DNA from 4 places in the Nocardioides sp. NPDC000445 genome. Region 2 is predicted to be linked to each of the others. Evidence: predicted binding sites of a transcription regulator. Region 2 holds the regulator's gene; each other region holds the start of a gene.
What was found. The regulator LexA, encoded in region 2, represses DNA repair genes until DNA is damaged. The targets are predictions, from matches to a motif close to TCGAACANNTGTTCGA.

Region 1 (3,885 bases), on a different contig from region 2:
CGTGCTGCGCTCCATCCTCCGCGGCCTGAGGCAGAGCGTCGACCCGAAGAACCCCAAGAAGGCCTACGACCTCCTCGACATCATCACCCGCCACCTGACCGTCGACTCCGGCTTCTCCGGCAGTGACCTTCGTGGGTTGGCCCTCGATCTCGCCCGGATGCCGTCTTCGGAGCTCACGTTCTTCACCGCCCCCGTGGCGGGGTTGGGCAAGGAGGGCGCGCAGAGCGTCGTCCGTCTCGACAAGCGCGAGGGTCGCCGTCTGTGGGCGGCTATGCGTGAGGACGACATGGCGAGCTGGCTCGCCGAGAATCCCGATGCTGTGACTGGCGGAACGGTCAGCTGAGGTTCTTCTCAGAGTTGGGGCCGCCGACCCGTTACGGATGGTGTTCTCGACGGCTCCCGGAGTAAAGGACGGCCTTCGGCCGCCGGCTTCGCCGGTCGCCTTCGGCGATCCTTGACACCGGGCTCCGCCGAGAATTTTGGCTGGCTATCGGGTCGGCGGCGGGGTCTGGCGCAGCGGATTCAGTTGGGTGCGGGCTTGGGGCCGTGGGCTGGTCATGCGCCGGCGGATCGTGCCTCGTGGGTGCCTACGGCAGTGGGCGTGACCTTGTGAATGGTTCACAAGAGGGCCGTTGTTTTTGACCGGGTCGGGTTCGGTGCCGGTCGGGTCGCGAGTTTCCCACTGATCGGGAGAGTTCTCCACGGGCGTGGAGGTTCCCCACTCTCCGGAGGGTGGGGAACCTTGCGGCGGTGGGGATGTGTCCCCGCGAGTGCGGAGGCGGCGAGCGTGGGGTCCAGGAAGCTGACCGGAACGCTCATGCGGGCACTGGGTCGGGCGCTTCAGCGAGAGCTGACGACGGGTTGATGTTGGAGTCGTCGGGCCGAGGGGCAGGCCCGGTGGTGTGATTCCTTGCCCGGCCGGTTAGGGGCGACGGGTGAACCTGATGGTGCCGTCGGGTAGACGCTCATGAACGTAGGCCGCGTTGTGCGCCAATCGGTGATGATGCGGACACAACAACGCCCCGTCCTTCAGATCGGTCTTCCCGCCGGCGGCCCAGGGTTCTAGATGGTGGGCGTCGCACCATTCCGGTGGCATGTCACAGCCCTCGGCCTGGCAGCACTTCTGCTGCAACCGGAGTGCCTTGCGTTGGATGGGCTGGAAGAACCTGCTGCCCCGGCCAGCGTCGAGGACCTCACTGTCACCACCCAGGACCCAGGGGATGATGGTCGCGTTGCACGCCATCCTCCTCGCCTCGGCCGCGGAGATCGTGGCCCCGTTGGTCTCGTCATAGCCCAGGGTGGCGATGCCGAGGTCTTTGCGGAGCTCCTCCAGGGAGATCACCACGTTGACCACGGTGGCGTCGCCACCGTGACGGGGCAGGGCCGCCGGGTCGATCGTCTCAAGCAGCCGCGAGAACCCCTGACCCATCAACCGCTCCCACGGCGGCAACGGAGCACCCTTGCCGACCAACTGTTGTTTGCGGGGCTGGGCCCAGGCCTCCACCAGCCGCTTGAACCTCATCCCCATCGAGGTCGGCAACACCCCGTCGAAGCCGACGGTGCCGTCGTGGTTGTCCCAGACCCGCAACGCGGTCTTCTGCTGAGCGCGTTCCTCCTCGGCCAACAGTGCTTTGGCTTCAGCGTCTTCGAACCGGGCCGGGTCGATCTCACGCAGGATCCGTCGTCCGACGATGCGGAGCTCGTTCGCGGTCAGCCGGGTGGCGTAGTCAACGAGCAGCTTCTCGGCGAGGACCAGGTCCTCGCTGCTGGCGACCGGGTCGGCCTCGATCTTGTCGAGGGCCTGGGTGATCACCCGTGCCTTGTCCTGGGACACCACACCCTCAGCCAGGCCGGCAGCGACGAGGTCGTACTTGGCCACCGCCGCGGCGAGTTTCACCTGCGAGCGAGCCACGGCCTTGTCGACCAGGAGCTCGGTCCGCATCCAGGCGGAGGCGTCCTTGGCACCGGTCTCCTCGGCGATATCGCCGGCAGATGCGAGCACCCGGAGTCTGACCGCGGCCAGCTTGGCTTGGAGCTTCTCCAGCCGCTCCAGGGAGTCCTTCTTCTGCCCGGTGCGCCAATAGGCCGGATCGCGGGTCAGCAGTCGATCGAGGGAGGATTCGATGGCGCTCAGTTCTGCGTCGATCGCGTCACCGGGGTTGGTGTCCCAGTGGTTGGTGTCGCGTTCAAGACTCATCGCCATCCCTCCCTTCAAAGAGGTGTTGTGATGGGTCTGATTCTACGCTTCCAACGCTTGGTTGACTATCTATTTTCCCTGGTCAACTACTGTTTTCGCGGTGAGCGAACGGCCTCGTATCTGTGGATGGTAAGTGGCCCGAAGGGCCACCCTCGCGCCCCATCAACATCACCGGCCCGAAACAACATTCACTCCGCACCACACCCGGGCCGCCGCCCCGATAGCCAGCCAAATCTTTCTCGACGGGCCCCGGTGTCAAGGACCGCGAAGCGGCCGGCGAAGCCGGCGGCCGAAGGCCGTCCTTGACTCCGGGGTTCGTCGAGAAGACCCTCGAAAACGGGTCGGCGGCCCACCCCAACCAAGAAAGAACCCCCCAGCTACCGTGAGAAACATGCCGATCCCAGACTTCATCGTCGCCGTCCGTCAGAAGCTAGGAACAGAGCTGCTCTGGCTCCCCGGCGTAACAGCAGTCATACGCAGAGACGACGAGATCCTCCTGGTCCAGCGCGCAGACAACCTGAGATGGACACCGATCACCGGGATCGTCGACCCCGGCGAGCAGCCGGCGACGGCAGCAGTACGCGAGGCGAAGGAGGAGACCGGAGTGGACATCTCGGTCGACCGCCTGGCATCGGCAGGAGCGACGAGCCCGATGGTCTATCCCAACGGGGATCGTGCGGTCTACATGGACCTCACGTTCAGCTGCACATGGCGCTCGGGCGAGGCGTACGTCGCAGACGACGAGTCCGCGGATGTCGGCTGGTTCCGCGTGGACGAGCTCCCGGAGATGCCTCCGGAGCTCCGGGCGCGGATCGACGCCGCGCTCTCCGGCGAGGCCGAGGCCCGGTTCGTCGCACCGTGAGCGGGCTCGTCAGCCAGAGGCTCTCAACCGGCTGTCGAGGACACTCATGAGCTCTGCGACACGGATCTTGCCGGCCGGCACGACCGGATAGCGCGCGAGTACGTCGAGCAGCACCGGGCTCGCACGCTCGACCGCACGGTCCAGGGACGCGACGGCAGCCCCAGGCTCGGAGATCTCCGCGATCCGCGCGACGCTGGCTGCCGCGCGCAGGATGTGGCCGACCTGAGCGGCATCGGCGAGCGGATGGAGGTACGCGGCCGATGCGGCGTCGCCGGCGCTTCGGGCGGCCAGCCGAGCCGCCTCGGAAGGGGCCTCCTTGGCCGCCCGATGGGCATCCAAAGACGTGACGCGCTGCAGCTTCGTACGCCGTGCACCACCGACGAACTCCCAGGCCGCATCCAGCGCCGCCCTCGGTCGAGGATCGTCGGGGCAGGCCGCCTCGAACAAGGGCAGGACCTCGGCAGCGGCCTCCGCGACGTAGCGGGCGACGACCCGGAGCTCGTCGATCGTCAGCTCGAAGTCGCCCGCCACGAAAGACCAGGGTCAGGCGTGGCCGTCGAACATCGAGGTCACCGAGCCGTCCTCGAAGACCTCGCGGATCGCGCGGGCGAGCATGGGGGCGATGGAGAGCGTGGTGAGCTTGTCGAACTGCTTCTCCTCCGGCACCGGGAGGGTGTTGGTGATGACGACCTCGGTGGCGGTGGAGTTCTTCAGGCGGTCGACGGCCGGGTCGGAGAGGATCGCGTGGGTGGCGCAGATGATCACGCCGGCGGCACCGTCGGCCATGAGCGCGTCCGCGGCCTTCACGATCGTGCCGCCGGTGTCG
Region 2 (3,885 bases):
GCAATGTTTCGCATGAGGTACCAGACGTTCGGGAAGGCAGACCTGGGCAGTCTAAGCGCAGAGCGCCGCTGTGTCCGGCGGACACGGCCTAGACGGGCTCCGTGACGTGATGGAGCCTGTTGCTTCCGGTGGCGGTGGCGTACGACCTGGTCCAGGTGGCGGTGGTGTTGGAGTCCTTGCGCTCGCCGATGACGTACCAGTCCATCTGCGCCCGGTTGCGGGTCACGTCGAGGACGGAGAAGCCGTGGTCGTCGAAGTTGAGGTAGCGGACGTGGCGGTTGGCGGTCCTGATGATGTTCTCGACCGTGAGGCTGACCGTACGGCGCGGCGCACCGAGGATGTCCTTGAGGTTGTTCGAGGTCACCGAGGTGGCCACGAACTCGACCCCGGCGGTCTTGCCGAGCGGGTAGACGGCGGAGTCGTACGGCAGGTCGCAGGCCCACGCCGAGTGGATGTCGCCGGTGACGAAGACGGTGTCGGTGATCGCGTTGTTGCGGATGTGCTCGAAGAGCTCGGTGCGGTCGGCGGTGTAGCCGTCCCACTGGTCCACGTTGTAGGCGATGCCGTTGTCGGGCAGCAGGCCGGTGACGTCGTTGACCGGGCTGATGAGGCTCTTGGGGAGCGCGCCGAAGGTGACCGGCGCGATCATCACCGGGTTGCCGACGATCTTCCACCGGGCATCGGTGAGCAGGCCGTCCTTGAGCCAGGCGAGTTGCTCGTCACCGGTGATCGTGCGGTCGGGGTCGTCGACGCCGGCGAGGTCGGTGCGGGCGACCTGCTGGGAGCGGTAGGAGCGCAGGTCGAGCATGCTCAGCTCGAGCAGGTTGCCGAAACGCAGCCGCCGGTGGATGCGGTCGTGGAGGTGGCCGTCGGTCTCCACCGTGGCTGTGCCGTCGACGCGCAGCGGCATCCACTCGTCATAGGCCTGGTTGGCGTTGGTCTTGCGGTCGATCCAGTCGTACTCGCCGGGCTCGTTGTTCTCAGCACCCAGCAGCCAGGCGTCGTTGGCCGACTCGTGGTCGTCCCAGGTGACGATCCAGGGCAGCCGGGCGTGGGCGGCGGCGAGGTCGACGTCGCGCTTGTACTGCGCGTGCCGGATCCGGTAGTCGGCCAGCGTGTGTATCTCGTGGGCCGGCTCGTGCGGCCGGACGTCCTCGTTGGCCATGCCGTAGCCGTACTCGCCGGGCGCGTACTCGTAGAGGTAGTCGCCCAGGTGGAGGATCGCGTGCAGGTCGTCGCGGGCGGCCAGGTGGCGGTAGGACGCGAACCAGCCGGCCTGCAGGTTGGAGCAGGAGACCACCCCGAAACGTACGTTCTCCGGGGTTGCGTCCGCGGCCGGAGCGGTGCGGGTGCGGCCGACCCGGCTGGTCTGGCCGTTGTAGGTGAAGCGGTAGAAGTACCAGCTCTCCGGGGCCAGGCCGGAGACGTCGAGCTTCACGGTGTGGTCGCGGTCGGGGCCCGTCTGCTGGGATCCCTTCGCGGTGACGCGGCCGAAGTCGGCGGTGGGTGACACCTCCCAGCGGACCAGGACCTCCTCGCCCCGCCCTGACCCCGGAGTCGCGTCCGCGGTCGGCGTGACCCGGGTCCAGATGACCACGCGGTCCGGGAGCGGGTCACCGGAGGCGACACCGTGCTGGAAGTGGTTGAGCGTGCCACCCGCGGCCTCGGCGGGCTCGGGAAGCGCGATGGCTCCGGCTCCTGCGGCGGTCGCCAGCCCGGCGGCGATGAGGGTACGGCGGTCGATCTGCGTCTGGGTCACGCTGTATGGAACGACGCAGCCGCCGGCCCTGTCATGGGCCGGCGGCTGGATTTCACGCAGTGTTCTCGGGGAGGGCATGTCTGGGAAAGACACGGCGGCCGCGAGCGGCGTTTCGGGCCGATCTGGCAAGGCGGCGCTGCGAAGGCATCCTGGAGGCTGTCGAGCGGCGCCAACGCAGCCAGATCGGATGCGAAACGTCGCGTAGCGGGCGTGGATTTGCCAGACATGCCCTCCGGTTCCGGGAGGCTCAGAGGCTTCGCAGAACCGCCGTCACCTTGCCGAGGATGGTCGCGTGGGTGCCGTCGATCGGCTCGTACGCCGCGTTGTGCGGCAGCAGCCAGACCTTGCCGTCCTTGCGGGAGAGCGTCTTGACCGTGGCCTCGCCGTCGATCAGCGCGGCCACGATCTCGCCGTTCTCGGCGGTCGGCTGCTGGCGCACGACCACGAAGTCGCCGTCGCAGATCGCCGCGTCGACCATCGAGTCACCGGAGACCGAGAGCAGGAAGAGGTCGCCGTTGCCGACCAGCTGCTTGGGCAGTGGGAAGACGTCCTCGATGCTCTGCTGGCTCGAGGTCTCCTCGGCCAGGATCGGGCCACCGGCCGCGATCCGCCCGACCAGGGGGACCATGGCGGCGTCGGGGTTGGGGTTGATGTCGGCCTCGGCGGTGATCGTCGACTCGGGCTCCTCGCCGGACATGGCCTTGCGGTGGGCCATCACCTCCGGGAGGAAGACCTCGAGAGCGCGCGGTCGCTTCGGGTCCTTGCGGATCAGACCACGCTGCTCGAGCGCACGGAGCTGGTGGGCGACGCTGCTGGTGCTGGTCAGCCCGACCGCGGCCCCGATCTCGCGCATGCTGGGCGGGTAGCCGCGCTGCTCGATGCTGTCGCGCAGGTGAGCGAGGATGCGCTGCTGACGCGGCGTGAGCCCGGTCGCGTCCGGCGGCCCGTCGGGCAGCTCGCGGACGCGGCTCTTCTTCGAACCGCCTGATCCGGTGCCTGTCTTCTGCGTGGTCATGTCATCACATTAGTCCCTCTGGCACCACGACATCAAACATTTGTTCGACCTCGCGGGCGGCGCGTGTCGGCGTTCGAAAATTCTTGGGGCCGCTACTTGCGTTGTTCGAACACGTGATCTACCTTCGAACATGTGCTCGATCGAACACGTGATCGAGAGACTTGTGATCAGGAGGCCGTGAGATGAGTGCAACAGTCTATGTGCTGCCCGTAGCCGAGCCGCCGCGTCCGGCGCCGGAGGTGCGTCGCTCGACCGTGCGGCTCACGCGTCGCGGCCGAGTCGTCGTGTTCGCATTCGCGCTCGTGGTGCTCTTCGGGATCGCGCTGATCGGGGCGCGGGTGGCGTTCGCGGTGGAGAACGGTGCCGACAAAAGCCCCTCCACCTCCGCCCACACGATGGTCGTCGGCGATGGCGACACGCTCTGGGACATCTCCTCGAAGGCCGTCGCCGGCACCGACTCCTCGATTCGGGAGATGGAGCAGAGGATCAAGGAGCTCAACGGTCTCGAGTCCTCGATGCTCGTGTCCGGACAGACGCTGATCGTTCCGACCGCGCCGTAAGCGGCGCCGCATAGATGTCCGGCTGCTCCTTCGACCCCGGCAGCCGGCTACCGGGGAAAAGTGAGAGTGCTGCAGACGATGGGAAGCGTCTGCAGCACTCTCGCTGTGTCGGGTCAGTGGCGCCCGCGGTAGGGGCTGTCCGGCTCGGCCGGCGGCCACTGCTTGTTGCGTGTGCTGTGTCGCGGCGGCCACTCGTCGTCCGGCTCGGCCGTCGGCTCCTGGGGCTGGCGCTGGGTGGGCATCGCCTGGGTCGCGGCGGGGTCCTGGGTCAGTCGAGCCCTCGAGCCGGTCTGGCCGTAGCTGGTCGGGGTCTGGTAGGCGCCCGACTGATACTGCGGGGAGCCGGTCTGCTGGGTGGGGTAGCTGTCTGTGCCGTATCCCTGCGAGCCGTACCCCGGAGTGCTCTGCGGCGTCGACGTCGGTGTCGGCGGGCTGGAGTAGTAGGGCTGCGGGGTGGGCGGTGGGCTGGTCGGCGGCTGGTAGGACGATGCGCCGTAGGCGGCCCGGCTGCCGGTGTTGCCGTACACCTGGTCGCTGCTGGGGTAGCCGTA
Region 3 (3,885 bases), on a different contig from region 2:
GCGACCTCGGGGACGAAGCGGACCTCGATCACCGCCCCGCCTGCGACGACCCCGGCCAGCTGCCAGTGCAGCCGGTCGATGAGATCGACGGAGGAGAACCACCGCGGGTGCGCCCAGGTGCGCACCGAGTCCGGGACGTCCTCCATGACGACCTCGATCCGCACCTCGGTGCAGACCTCCTGGCGCGTCGCGAGACCCTTCACGAAACCCTCCGCCGCCTGCCGGGCCGAGAAGCAGACCGCCTCGGCGGAGTCGAGCGGCGGCTCGAAGGCCACCTCGGTGGTGAGCTCGGGCGGTGGCGTACGCCCCGTCACCGGCCGCACTCCCTCACCGTGGATCACCTGGCGGACCCAGGCGGCCTGCGCACCGAAGCGCGCCTTGACGTCGGCGCCGGGCAGGTCGGCGAGGCCGCCGAGCGTGGTCAGACCGAGCCGCTGCAGCAGGCTGACCGCGTTCGCGTCCTCGAGCACATGGACCGGGAGGGCGCGCAGGAACGCGGTGGAGCCTCCGTCTGCCGGGACTGCGTACGTCTCTTGCGGACCGGCGCTCCGCGCGGCCTGCTCGGCGGTGAAGAGCTCATCGGCGATGCCGATCCGTACGTCCCAGATCCCGAGCTCGACCACGCACTCGGCGATCGCCGCGCCGGCCTCGGCCTCGCCGCCGTAGAAGCGTGCCGGCGAGCGCAGCGCGACCAGTCCGGGACGCAGCGGCATGACGCCGGGGCGCAGCTCCTCCAGGCGCACCAGCACCTCCTCGAAGACCCGCGCGTCACGGGCTTCGTCGGCGGCGAGCACCTGGATCTCCGGGCAGCGCGACTGGGCGTCGCGGCGCCGCATCCCGCGCTTGATCCCGAACTCCCGCGCCGCCTGGTTGTAGGCCTGGACCCGGTTCTGCGCGAAGACCGCGGCCGGCAGGTGCCGCGGCAACCCCGCCTCGCTCAGCGCCGCGGCGACCGGCCAGTCGGCACACCAGACCACCAGCGTACGACTCATGCCGACTCCTGTTTCCGCAGGTCAGCAAGGTCAGCGACCGGTTCGAGGACGCGTCGCAGACCGCCGTCCTCGGCCGGGAACCAGAGTGCCGTACGCCGCGGCGGAGCCGTCCCACGCACCGCCTCGACCACCATCCTGCGCGCCCGGAGATGGCCGTCGCCGTTGCCCAGCCCGACCCAGCGCGGCTCGGTCGCCCGGAGGCGTACGTCTGCTCTCGGCCACTCCCCCAGCGCGACCAGCGCGGCGCCGCGGGTGCGCAGCCGGGCACCGATCTTCTCGGCAACGCTCGGCGTCACCCGCCCCACCGGCCGGACCAGCACCAGCGTGGTCACATCGACGAGCGCCGCGGTCGCCTCCAGCCAGGAGTCCTTCGGCCGTGGCACCAGGATGGTCCGCTCCAGGTCGACCCCGGCCTCGGCCGCAGCCTCGACGCCGAAGTCCTCCACCCCGACGACGGCAGTCCACTCCCCCGCCGCCGACGGCCCCGCGAGCAGCAGCATCGCCAGCGACAGCGAGTCGGCCGCGTACGTCCCTCCGGCCCGGAGCTGCACCACCCCACCGAGCGCCTCGTGCGTCGCCAGCTCCGCGCCCATGCCCGGCTTCTGCTCCAGCCGTCGCACCTTCGACCGGAGCTGCTCGATCTGAGCCAGCTTCTGGTGTCGCTCAATCCCCGCTACCACTCCCACTCAATGAGTATCGAACATTTGTTCGAACGAGGCAACCCTGCCGAGGCGTCGCTCCCGCCGGCCGAGACGTCACTTACGTCGGCCGAGTTGGCAGCGGAATGCCCATTCGGCCGACGGGAGTGACGCTTCGGCCGACGTAGCTGACGCCTCGGCGGGTGGGTCAGCCGCGGAGCGCGGAGGCGAGGTAGGTGAGGCGGGGATAGTCGGAGGTGGGGAGGGCGGTGACGGTGGTCGTCTTGGCCACCGCGATCTTCCAGTACGTCGTGCCGGCGACGACCAGGAAGTCGGCCTTCGACGAACCGTCGCCGGACAGCGGCGTCGTGATCAGCTCGGGCACGCCGAAGGCCCGGAGGGCGGCGATGACCGGGGAGCTCTCCTCGAGCGCGGCGCGGGCAGCGGCGACGAGGCCGCCATGGGCGTCGGGGACGGCGTTGACGCGCAGGGTCTGGATGCGCGGCTCGGCCTCCGGGGAGAGCATGACCTCGATGTCGTAGCGGCCCTTCTCGGCCGGCACCACGGCCAGCGCCACGCCCATCGCACGGGAGAAGTAGCCGTAGGGCGCGCCGCCCAGCGGCAGCCCGACCTTCGCGCGCGCCTGGGTGATCTGGACGCGCCGCCCGGCGTCGGGGGCGTCGAGCTCGACGTTGTCGGCGAAGAGCGACGGCAGCGCGAACACCTCAGCACCCGCAGGATCGAAGGTACGCAGCCGCTCGACCGCGGCCTCCAGCGCCGAGTCGAGCCGCGGCCGCAAGCCCTTGACCACCGTCGAGAACCGGTGCGAGCCACCACCGGCGAGCTCGTCGGACACCAGCGAGCGCAGCGCGGTCATCGCGGTCGGGTAGCCCCCGGCGTACGTGCTGTTGGACAGCGTGATCACACCCAACCCGGTCTCGGGGTGCCACACCATCCGCGAGCCGTAGCCGGGGTAGCCGCCGGAGTGGTGGACGAACTGCCCGAGCCTGCTGTCGTGGTCGACCATCAGGCCGTAGCCGTAGCCGGCGGCGACCGCGCCGATCCCGGCCTCGGGGCCGTCGAACCCCAGCGAGGCCGACACCGAGCCGAACCGGTGCAGCTGCTGCATCTCCCGCCGCGACGCCTTCGACAGCGGATGCCCGTCGGCGGAGGAGGAGAAGGCGCCCAGGAAGCCACCGACCCAGCGCGCCAGGTCGGCGACCGAGGAGTGCAGACCGCCCATCGCCGCGAACGACCCCGACGGCACCGGCGCGACCGGGGACCACGTCGGCGGCCCCTCGAGCCGGTCACCCGCCCAGGCCGGATGCAGCGGCGGCACATGACCCGGCACCCGGTTCGGCACCGCATCGGGCGAGTAGGCCGAGGAGGTCATCCCCAGCGGCGCCAGCAGCTCGTGCTCGACGAAGTCCCGGTTCGCCCCCTCGGGCGCGTCACCACCGACGACGTTCTCGATCGCGCGCCCGAGCAGCGCATAGCCGAGGTTGGAGTACTCGAACCCGACCCCCGGCTCCCGCCCGGTCGAGAAGCCTCCGTCGAGGAACGTGCCGAAGTCGTCGTAGGACAGCGACTCCTGCCGGTCGCCCCACGGGTCGTCGGTCGGCAACCCGGCCGACATCGAGAGCAGCAGCCGCAGCGTCACCGCCGGGGAGTCGGCGGAGTAGGGCGCCTGGTCGACGAGCTCGGGCACGTACTGCGCGATCGCCTCGTCCAGGTCGACCAGCCCGCGGTCGCGCAGCAGCAGCACCGCCGCCGCCGTGAACGACTTCGACATCGATGCGATCCGGAAGACGCTCTCGGCCGTCGGCGCCGGACCACCCTCGGTCGTCGCCCCGAACGCGCCGGAGTGGAGCAGCTCGGAGCCGCGTACGACCCCATAGGCCAGGCCCGGAGTCAGGTTCTCCTCGAAGCGCTGCTGGAAGAGCTCGTCGACGACGGAGGTGTTCAGGCTCATGCAGGCGTTCCTTCGGTGGCAGGTTGCTCGACGCGTTGCAGCCTAGCCACGGAAGGCACCCCAACCGTGGCAAGACAGATCAAGACACAGAGAACACCGCTCGCCAGGAACACCGGTCGTGTCCCGAAAGACTCCCCCAGCGGCCCGTACATCAGCTGTCCGATCGGCATCGCGATGTAGGACCCGAGCATGTCGTACGACCACGCCCGCGACTGCATCTCCTCGGGCACGTTCTCCATCATCGCGAGGTTCCAGCCGAGCCCGAAGATCTCGATCCCGGCGC
Region 4 (3,885 bases), on a different contig from region 2:
TAGGCACAACGGACCGAACGACCAAGGGAGCGACATGACGTCGCATGACGAGCATCTGCACGCCGGACATCAGCACTCGATGCACGAGGGCCATGAGGGTCATGGCGGCGACCACTCGGTGCATGACGCGCACGGCGTGCACGGGGGTGGGGTGAACGCGATGGCGGCCAGCGCCACGCTGCACTGCCTCACCGGATGTGCGATCGGCGAGATCGCCGGACTCATGATCGGCACCGCCATCGGGCTCAGCACCGGATGGACGATCGCCCTGGCCGTCACGCTCGCGTTCGCCTTCGGCTACGCCCTCTCGACCCTGCCGCTGCTCAAGTCGGGTCTGGCCGTCGGTGCGGCGCTCAGCGTGGTGCTGGCCGCCGACACCCTCTCGATCGCCACGATGGAGCTGGTCGACAACCTGGTGATGGCGCTGATCCCCGGGGCCATGGAGGCCGGCCTGGTCAACGTCGTGTTCTGGATCGGGATGATGATCGCCCTCTCGGTGGCCTTCGTGGCGGCCTTCCCGGTCAACCGATACCTGCTCCAGCGGGGCAAGGGGCATGCGCTCACCCACCAGTACCACGGCGCGGAGCCGGTCCAGGAAGGCGTACGCCGCTTCATCCCGTCCTTCACGAGCGGTGCCCTGGCCGCGGTGATCATCGCCTTCATGCTCGGTGGCCTGTCGGTCGCCGTCGCCGACGAGATGGGTGGCGGCTCCGCCCCGGCCGAGCAGGTCGAGATGCAGAGCCACTGAGGATCCAGCGACCCCGACACGCCCGAACAGGTGTTCACATCGAACGCTTGTTCGGGCTAGTGTGTGGTAGTAGGTGGAGCGTGGTTCGTGCTATCGCCCAGGCAAAAACCGGGTCGTGAAACACCGTGCCAGAGGGTCCCGTTCAAAACTGTCGGTGGTCCCGTCTAGCGTCTGCCTTGATGACGACGAAGACACGTGGACAAGCGGCAGGCAAGGGGAAGAAGTCTGCCCCTCAGGAAGGAAAGAACATGGCGGCAGGTGATCGCGAGAAGGCATTGGACGCCGCTCTCGCCAACATCGAGAGGCAGTTCGGCAAGGGCTCGGTCATGCGGCTGGGCGATGAGACCCGGGCTCCGCTGGAAGTGATCCCGACCGGCTCGATCGCGCTCGACGTGGCGCTGGGTCTGGGCGGTCTGCCTCGTGGGCGGGTCGTGGAGATCTACGGTCCGGAGTCCTCGGGTAAGACGACGGTGGCCCTCCACTCGGTTGCCAGCGCGCAGCGCGCCGGCGGCATCGTGGCCTTCATCGACGCCGAGCACGCGCTCGACCCGGAATACGCGAAGAACCTCGGCGTCGACACCGACGCCCTGCTGGTCTCCCAGCCCGACTCGGGTGAGCAGGCCCTGGAGATCGCCGACATGCTGATCCGCTCGGGCGCGCTCGACCTGATCGTCATCGACTCCGTCGCGGCGCTGGTGCCGCGGGCCGAGATCGAGGGCGAGATGGGCGACAGCCACGTCGGTCTGCAGGCTCGACTGATGAGCCAGGCGCTGCGAAAGATGACCGGTGCGCTCAACAACTCCGGCACGACCGCGATCTTCATCAACCAGCTGCGCGAGAAGATCGGCGTGATGTTCGGCTCGCCCGAGACCACGACCGGTGGTCGCGCGCTGAAGTTCTACTCCTCGGTGCGGCTCGACGTGCGCCGGATCGAGACGCTCAAGGACGGCACCGACATGGTCGGCAACCGCACCCGCGTCAAGGTCGTGAAGAACAAGGTGGCCCCGCCGTTCAAGCAGGCGGAGTTCGACATCATGTACGGGAAGGGCATCTCCCGCGAGGGCGGCCTGATCGACGTCGGTGTCGAGGCGGGCCTGGTCCGCAAGGCCGGCGCTTGGTACACCTACGAGGGCGATCAGCTCGGCCAGGGCAAGGAGAACTCCCGCAACTTCCTCAAGGACAACCCCGACCTGGCCAACGAGCTGGAGAAGCGGATCCTGGAGAAGCTCGGGGTCGTGCCGACCGTCGACGCCCCGGCCGACGGCGAGGCGCCCGCGGCCGAGCCCGCCGGCGTCGAGGACTTCTAGGTCCACAGGCACCGGCTGACCCGTGGCTTCGTCAAGGCCTGACCGTTCGTCCACCCAGGATCCCTGGGTGGACGAACGGCCTGCGCCCGACTGGCTGGGGGACGTGACCCTCGGCGTCGAAGCCTGGGCCGGAAAAGCCCCGTCCCCGTCGGTCGAGCCGTCGCCCCCGTCGGTTGAGCCGTCGTCGCGACGAAGGAGCGACGACGAGTCGAAACCAACACGTTCCCGTCGGAGGCAGCCTCGCCCCGCGGATCCTGCAGACCCGAAGAACGACCCCGAGCCCGACCACGAGGCGATCGCCCGCAAGATCCTCCTCGACGCTTTGACAGGCCAGGCGCGCAGCCGCAAGGAGCTCGCCGACAAGCTGGAGAAGAAGGAGGTTCCGGCGGCCCTGGCGACGCGGCTGCTGGACCGCTTCGAAGAGGTCGGCCTGATCGATGACGAGGCCTTCGCCCGGGCCTGGATCGCCAGCCGACAGCCCGGCAAGGGCCTGGCCCGACGAGCCCTGGCCCAGGAGCTGCGCCGCAAGGGCATCGACGACGACGTGGCTCGCGATGCGCTCGACGAGATCGACCCAGACGACGAGCGCGAGGCCGGTCGGCGGATGGTCCGCCGCAAGCTGCGCTCCCTGGAGCGCTTCGACGACCAGACCAAGACCCGGCGCCTGGTCGGGATGCTCGCCCGCAAGGGATACGGCGCCGGTGTGGCCTACAGCATCGTCCGCGAGGAGCTCAGCCTGGCCGATGACGATGGCGCCGGCGGTCTCGTGTCAGAATCCGATCTGTGAGTGAGCAGCAAGAGCGCGAGATCCTGACCTACGACCTCTTCGGCACCGCGGTGCGCGACATCGCCCAGAAGGTCGTCGACAGCGGTTACGAGCCCGACATCGTGCTCTCCATCGCCCGCGGTGGCCTCGCCCTCGGGATGGGCCTGGGCTACGCCCTCGACGTGAAGAACCTGTCCGCGGTCAACGTGGAGTTCTACACCGGCATCAACGAGCGCCTCGACGTTCCGATCATGCTCCCGCCGACCCCCGCGGCCGTCGACCTGACCGGGATGAAGGTGCTCATCGCCGACGACGTCGCCGACACCGGCAAGACCCTGGAGATCGTCCACGACTTCTGCGAGGGCCACGTGGCCGAGGCTCGCACCGCGGTGATCTTCGAGAAGCCGTGGACGGTGATCAACGCCGACTACGTCTACAAGAAGACCGACCGCTGGATCGACTTCCCGTGGTCCTCCCAGCCGCCGCTCGTCGACCGCCGCGGCGGCCAGGCCCACTGACGCACCGGCGTTAACCTGGGTGCATGTTCACGCCGGTTGCGGTCCACACCGGGACACACCGTCTCGGCGGGGTGACGCGCCCGGGGGAGAGCTGGGCAGCGGCGGCGACGAGGATCGCCGGGCGGCCTGCGTACGCGGTGGACCTCTCCGGTGAGGTGAAGGAGTTCTCCTCCGACCCGATGCCGGTGGTGGCGCTGCGGCCGATGACCCGCGGCGACCTGCCCCACCTGGTCCGCTGGCTGAACGCGGAGCACGTGCACCGGTGGTACGGCGTGGACGGCGACCCCACACCCGACTGGGTGGCCGACAACTACGGGCCCGACATCGACGGCAAGACGCCGGTGACGTTTTGGGTGATCGAGGTCAACGGCCGCTCGATCGGGTTCTGCCAGGACTACCGGATCAGCGATGAGCCCGAGTACGCGCTGCTCACCCCCGACCCGGAGGCGATCGGCTTCGACTACGCGATCGGGGAGCCGGCCTTCGTGGGCCGCGGGATCGGGCCGCGGATGGCCTGGGTCTGGCTCACCTCGATCCCGCGCCGCT

Region 1: a site for LexA is predicted at 2,247-2,262, ahead of ABT304_RS11880 (HNH endonuclease signature motif containing protein). Genes of this name have one in related genera too.
Region 3: a site for LexA is predicted at 1,689-1,704, ahead of imuA' (DnaE2-dependent mutagenesis accessory factor ImuA'). Genes of this name have one in related genera too.
Region 4: a site for LexA is predicted at 788-803, ahead of recA (recombinase RecA). Genes of this name have one in related genera too.

What each region holds. Positions count from the first base shown of each region.
Region 1 covers NZ_JBEPDH010000007.1:200,924-204,808, reverse strand. The annotation lists gene ABT304_RS11885 (LCP family protein) at 1-343, shown strand, start outside; gene ABT304_RS11880 (HNH endonuclease signature motif containing protein) at 923-2,197, opposite strand; gene ABT304_RS11875 (NUDIX hydrolase) at 2,589-3,059, shown strand; gene ABT304_RS11870 (putative immunity protein) at 3,069-3,590, opposite strand; gene ABT304_RS11865 (ribose-phosphate diphosphokinase) at 3,603-3,885, opposite strand, start outside.
Region 2 covers NZ_JBEPDH010000011.1:37,345-41,229, forward strand. The annotation lists gene ABT304_RS16000 (MXAN_6640 family putative metalloprotease) at 1-14, opposite strand, end outside; gene ABT304_RS16005 (alkaline phosphatase D family protein) at 89-1,759, opposite strand; gene lexA (transcriptional repressor LexA) at 2,007-2,774, opposite strand; gene ABT304_RS16015 (LysM peptidoglycan-binding domain-containing protein) at 2,957-3,334, shown strand; gene ABT304_RS16020 (hypothetical protein) at 3,448-3,885, opposite strand, start outside.
Region 3 covers NZ_JBEPDH010000001.1:181,295-185,179, forward strand. The annotation lists gene ABT304_RS00880 (Y-family DNA polymerase) at 1-992, opposite strand, end outside; gene imuA' (DnaE2-dependent mutagenesis accessory factor ImuA') at 989-1,678, opposite strand; gene ABT304_RS00890 (serine hydrolase domain-containing protein) at 1,839-3,602, opposite strand; gene ABT304_RS00895 (MFS transporter) at 3,599-3,885, opposite strand, start outside.
Region 4 covers NZ_JBEPDH010000006.1:11,918-15,802, forward strand. The annotation lists gene ABT304_RS09410 (DUF4396 domain-containing protein) at 35-748, shown strand; gene recA (recombinase RecA) at 997-2,055, shown strand; gene ABT304_RS09420 (regulatory protein RecX) at 2,123-2,842, shown strand; gene ABT304_RS09425 (phosphoribosyltransferase) at 2,839-3,339, shown strand; gene ABT304_RS09430 (GNAT family N-acetyltransferase) at 3,363-3,885, shown strand, end outside.